DNA from 2 places in the Ruminococcus sporogenes genome. Region 2 is predicted to be linked to the other one. Evidence: predicted binding sites of a transcription regulator. Region 2 holds the regulator's gene; the other holds the start of a gene.
The links. The regulator Rex, encoded in region 2, represses fermentation and respiration genes when NADH is low (regulators of the CRP and FNR family bind a similar motif). The targets are predictions, from matches to a motif close to ATTGTTAANNNNTTAACAAT.
Positions count from the first base shown of each region.

Region 1: the regulator Rex is predicted to act here: its motif matches at 1,687-1,706, upstream of ACYQ0N_RS01465 (NAD(P)H-dependent oxidoreductase subunit E).

Region 1 covers NZ_BAAHOA010000001.1:276,566-279,721, forward strand. Annotated here, with positions in the region: gene ACYQ0N_RS01460 (AsmA family protein) at 1-1,572, shown strand, start outside; gene ACYQ0N_RS01465 (NAD(P)H-dependent oxidoreductase subunit E) at 1,740-1,982, shown strand; gene ACYQ0N_RS01470 ([Fe-Fe] hydrogenase large subunit C-terminal domain-containing protein) at 2,022-3,156, shown strand, end outside.
Region 2 covers NZ_BAAHOA010000001.1:97,069-100,224, forward strand. Annotated here, with positions in the region: gene feoB (ferrous iron transport protein B) at 1-988, shown strand, start outside; gene ACYQ0N_RS00510 (FeoB-associated Cys-rich membrane protein) at 1,055-1,249, shown strand; gene ACYQ0N_RS00515 (redox-sensing transcriptional repressor Rex) at 1,291-1,938, opposite strand; gene ACYQ0N_RS00520 (NADP-dependent isocitrate dehydrogenase) at 1,964-3,156, opposite strand, start outside.

The sequences.
Region 1 (3,156 bases), 180 kb from region 2:
AGCGATATGGGAGTTGAGGAAGCGGCTTTTATAGAATCATATATGGATGCATTAATGTCCATATCTACTGATCCTGAGTCTCTTAAAGAAATGCTCTCTGAAAAAGAGCTTAACGAGCTTATGGTAAAATATTTTACGATTGTTTTCGAGAATATTGACGACGTAGAGCTTGACAAAAGCATTGAATGCGAAGTAAACGGAGTTGAAACTACATATAATAAGCTTGAAGCAAATATTGATCAGGGAACCGTTTTCAGTATTGTCAAGGACGTTTTGAAAGAGGCTAAAAAGGATAAAACTCTTATTAAGCTAGTTGAAAAGTTCGGTTTAACTGAAGACGATTATACAGCGGCTGTCGATAGTCTGCTTTCGCAAATCGGAACAGTTAGCGTCAGCGGCGGAGATACTGTTTTAAAAATGTACGTTTACGTTGATTCCAACGGAAAAATCTGCGGACGTGAATTTGTTGTTCCTGATGAAGAAAATATCGATATCGGTTATATGACTGCAAAGGACGGTTCTGACAGTTCTTTTGACATTAAGCTTTTAGCAAATGACGAAGGTTTTCAGATCGTCGGAAATTGTGAAGAAAAATCCGGTAAGGAAAGCGGCAGCGCTAAGGTTATGTTTGCGGGATCGGGCGATAATATTGAATTTGCGATTAATTACAGCGATTTAGAAACTATTAATGAAGATAAAGGATATTTAAAGGGAGACGTTTCAGTTGACCTGACATCGTTAAACGGTCCGGTTATTACTGTAAACCTTGACTCGGACGGAAAGAGCCAAACAATTAAATCAGACATCACTGTCGACGGCAAAAATTACGGAACATTGTCGCTGACCTCTAAGGAAGAGCTTACCGTGGATATTCCGGAATTTGATTCTTCTCAGCAGGTTTATCAGTATTCAGAGGATGGCGCACAGCTTGAGCAGTATATATCAAATGCAGATCTTGAAACCTTTATTAATAATATAGGCTCTGCCTTTGGAGTTGACGGTTTGGGAGCGTTAATGAGTGCGGCTATGTCTGATCAGAGCGGAGATGTTACAGGCGGATATACCGGAAGCGGCATAACAGACGGATCTGCCGGAGACATTACCTCAGGCTCAACGACCGGCGTCAGCGGAGATGTTACTTATGATTTTTCAAAGCTTGATATAAAGGTAAACGGACAGAGCGTCAAGCTTCCTGCCAAAATTGACGGACTTATAGATCAGGTTACAATTGATAAGGAAAAGGTTGAAGCCGGATATCTTGAAAGCTTTTATAATGATGATTATTCATTTGGATTAACTGTTGCTAATGAATCTGATACGGACGCGGCTCCGAAGGACTGCCTGATTTCAGGTATTGATGTTTCCGAGGGCTCGCCGGTTTCGGTTACAATCGACGGTTTTGCTGTCGGAGGCAACGTTGCGGATTTGGCGAATAAATACGGCGTAAAGCTACAGGATGCTAATAACGGATACTTCACCATTTATGATATATCATCTGAATGGAACGAAATGGTAGTTTATTATTACGATGGAAAAATTTATGAAATAAATATAGAGTTTATGGAGTTTTAACTTTTAAAAATTAAACTGAAACGGTTGGATATAATTTCCAGCCGTTTTTGTTTATTTAAAACAACAATATTATTAAAACCCGTTGACATGAAAAATTCTATATGATATAATATGATTGTTAATAAATTAACAATACGGATCTAATATAAAAACGGAGGTTTAAGATAATGAATATTTTTGTTTGCGTCGGAAGCTCGTGTCATCTGAGAGGATCCGCAAAAATAGTAGAACTTATAAAAGATGCGGTAAAGGAAAATAACCTTGAGGATAAAATAAAGCTTTCCGGAGCTTTTTGTTTGGGAAAATGTACAGAAGGGGTATCAATTAAAATTGACGATGAGATTATATGCGGCGTATCTCCGGACAATTTTGACGATATATTTAAAAAGCATGTTCTCGATAAGATATAAACGCCTGAAATACATATTGAAATGGAGCAGATTAAAATGATGGATTATTTGCAGCTTAAAAAGTTGAATTGTAAAAATTGCTATAAATGTATACGTCATTGTCCGGTTAAATCAATAAAATTTTCGGGAAATCAGGCGAATATAATAAATGATGAATGTATTCTCTGTGGAACATGCTTCGTAGTCTGTCCTCAGAACGCCAAGCAGATAAGAAACGACGTGTCAAGAGTCAGAGAGGCTATGTCGGGGGGAAAAAGAGTAGTTGCAAGCATAGCTCCGGCGTTTGCCGCAAATTATGAGGGAGTTACAATAGCCTCAATGCAGGACGCTTTGAAAAGACTGGGTTTTTATTTTGCGGAGGAAACGGCAGTCGGCGCGCAGCTTGTTACGTCTGAATATGAAAAATTAATACAGGAAGGCGGCCATAGCGTTATTATTTCTTCATGCTGCAATACTGTTAACACTCTTATACAGAAGTATTACCCCGGAGCGGTAAAATATCTGGCTGACGTTTTGTCGCCTATGCAGGCTCACTGTCAGAAGCTAAAGGACGAATATCCCGACTGTTATACCGTTTTTATAGGACCATGTATTTCTAAAAAAGAGGAAGCGGATAAATATAAGGGATTGGTCGATACTGTTCTGACCTTTGAGGAACTGACTGAATGGCTTAATGAAGAAGGAATCGAATTCAGACCGATGGAGGATACGGTCGAAAAGGGGCTGACAAGGCTTTACCCGACAAGCGGAGGAATACTTCGTACAATGTCGAGGAACAGTGAAAGATATAGTTATTTATCGGTTGACGGCACAGATAACTGTATTGCGGCTATCAAAGATGTAATTGACGGAAAAATAAGCGATTGCTTTATAGAGATGTCCGCATGTGCCGGAAGCTGCATAGGGGGACCGGCAATGGATAAGGAACACAGACAGCCTGTGACTGATTTTGTTGCTGTTGACAAATATGCCGGGAAAGAAAGGTTTAAAACACCTGAGGTTGACAGTGCGAAGCTTAAAAAGGAGTTCAAGGGAGAAATTCTGCACAGGGCAATGCCGAGCAGCAGGATTATTGAGGAAATTTTGCATAAAATGGGAAAAACCTCTCCTGATCAGGAGCTCAACTGCGGAAGCTGCGGATATGATACATGCCGTGAAAAAGCTATTGCGGTAT
Region 2 (3,156 bases):
CGGACTTTCGGGAAAATCCTTTATACCTATGCTTATAGGAACGGGCTGCGGCGTTCCCGGAGTTATGGCTTCTCGTACTATAGAAAACGAGCGTGACCGCAGAATGACTATTATGACTACCACGTTTATTCCATGCGGCGCGAAGCTGCCGATAATAGGTCTTATTGCCGGAGCGCTTTTCAATAATGCCGGCTGGGTTTCAGCTTCCGCATATTTTATCGGAGTCGGCGCCATTATAGTTTCAGGTATAATGCTCAAGAAAACCAAATTGTTTTCCGGTGATCCGGCGCCCTTTGTAATGGAGCTGCCGGCATATCATCTGCCTACAGTAGGCAACGTTCTGCGCTCAATGTGGGAAAGAGGCTGGTCGTTTATAAAGAAAGCAGGTACCATAATTCTTTTGTCGTCAATTATTCTTTGGTTTCTTCAGGCGTTTGGCTGGGAAAACGGTTTTGGAATGGTCGACGATCTGGATAATTCTGTCCTTGCAAAAATCGGAAACGCGTTTGCGTGGATATTCGCTCCGCTTGGCTGGGGCGACTGGAAATCCGCCGTCGCGACTGTTACCGGACTTATTGCAAAGGAAAACGTTGTTGCAACGTTCGGACAACTATTTCACTTTGCAGGGGAGGAGCTTTCTGAAAACGGAGACGAGATATGGCCGGAGGTCGCCGCTGCGTTTACACGGCTTTCAGCATATTCTTTCCTTGTTTTCAATCTTCTGTGCGCGCCGTGCTTTGCGGCAATGGGAGCTATCAAGCGTGAAATGAACAATGCGAAATGGACCTTGTTTGCAATAGGCTATCAGTGCGTTTTTGCATATGCGGTTTCGCTTATAATTTATCAGGTAGGCTCGGTATTTACAGGAAATGTAAATGTTATCGGTCTTATCGCGGCGCTGATTCTGATTGCGTTTATTGTTTATATGCTTGTAAGGCCGTATAATGAAAGCAGTGCGCTTAAAACAAAAGTCAGGGTAAAAGCGTAAGCCGGTAAAATTTCTTTTAGAGCTGCGGGCGATCTTCCTGACGGAGAGAAAGGCGGAATAAAAGCGATGATGGATTATCTGATTTCAAATATCGGAACAATAGTGGTATTTCTTATAATTGCAGCTGTTGTGACGCTTATTGTAATAAAGCTCAGAAAAGACAAGGCGGGCGGTAAATCCTCATGCGGCTGCAACTGCGGCTGCTGTCCGAATTCTTCTTTATGCCGCAGCGGTCAGAAAAACAAAGAACTTAACAAATAATAATCAAATAAAAAAATCAGGCTTTTTAAAGCCTGATTTTTTTATTCTTCTCTATCGGAATTAGAGTGAAGCCCGTAAGCTAACGTCATAAGGCTGTCGGCCAGATGTACGTTTTCAACAATTATACTGTCGTTATGGTCCATTTTAAGATCGTAATGACTGAAATTCCAGAAGCCCTTTATTCCCAGCGTTACCAGCCTGTTTGCTATTTCCTGTGCTGAGGATTTAGGAATACACAGTACTGCGCATACAGGGTTATTATCCTTGCAGAATTTTTCAATAACGTCTGTGTGGGAAACTTTAATTCCGGAAATTATCTGTCCGGTTTTTTCAGGATTACTGTCAAAAATCCCTATAAGCCTGAAGCCCCGCTTAGTAAAATCAATGTGAGAGGCGATAGCTCTGCCAAGATTTCCTGCGCCTATAAGTATTGTCCTGTTGCCGGCGTTGATTCCGAGTATTTCTCCGATGGCTTTATGCAGTTCTTTTACATTGTAGCCGTATCCCTGCTGACCGAAGCCTCCGAAGCAGTTTAGATCCTGTCTTATCTGCGACGCCGTAAGTCCCATTTTTTCAGAAAGCTCACGGCTTGATATTCTTGTAAAGCCTTGGTTTTCAAGCTCGCCTAAAAACCGGTAATACCTTGGCAGACGCTTTATTACCGGAGCTGAAATTAAGGGTTTTGACATGAAATCCGATCCTTCCTAAAATATATTAAACCATCTGAGAAAGTCTGCTGTTGATTTCCTCCAAAAACGTTCTTGAATCTACCTTTTTCTTATTTTCAAGCTTTGAAAGCATATAGAGATCGCCGGTCATAACGCCGTCCTCAATCGTTTGTATGGTTGCTCTTTCAAGATTATCCGCAAATTCAGTAAGTTCGCTGCTGCCGTCAAGCTCGCCTCTTTTTCTTAAAGCGCCGCTCCATGCAAAAATAGTAGCGACCGAGTTAGTCGACGTTTCCTCGCCCTTGAGATATTTATAATAGTGACGCTGGACTGTTCCGTGCGCCGCTTCGTATTCATAAACTCCGTCAGGTGAAACAAGAACGGAGGTCATCATTGCGAGACTTCCGAAAGCTGTTGAAACCATATCCGACATAACGTCTCCGTCATAGTTTTTGCATGCCCAGATATAGCCGCCGTTTGAACGAATAACTCTTGCAACGGCGTCGTCTATGAGAGTATAGAAATATTCAATTCCTGCTGCTTCGAATTTTTCCTTATATTCGGCGTCAAAGATTTCCTGAAATATATCCTTGAATCTGTGGTCATATTTTTTTGAAATAGTATCCTTGGTTGCAAACCATACGTCCTGCTTTGTATCAAGGGCGTAATTAAAGCATGATTTTGCAAAGCCTGCGATACTTTTATCAATATTGTGCAAACCCTGGATTATTCCGTCGCCGTCGAATTCATGGATAAGCTGTCTGGTTTCGTTTCCGTCCTTGTCGGTGTAGACAAGTTCCGCCTTACCGCCGCCGCTGACCTGCATTTCAGTATTCTTATATACGTCTCCGTAGGCGTGACGAGCGATTGTTATAGGATTTGTCCATGACGGAATATACGGCGTAATTCCTTTGACAAGAATAGGAGTTCTGAAAACGGTGCCGTCCAGTATAGCCCTTATGGTTCCGTTAGGGGATTTCCACATTTCTGTAAGATTGTATTCGGGCATTCTGGCTGCATTCGGAGTGATCGTTGCGCATTTTACAGCTACTCCGTATTTTTTTGTGGCCTCGGCGCTGTCGAAGGTAACTCTGTCCTTTGTTTTTTCTCTGTATTCGAGACCGAGGTCGTAATACTCTGTGTTTAGGTCGATATAGGGCTCAAGAAGAATCTCCTTTATCCATTTCCAGAGTATTCTTGTCATTTCGTCGCCGTCCATTTCGACCAGCGGTGTTTTCA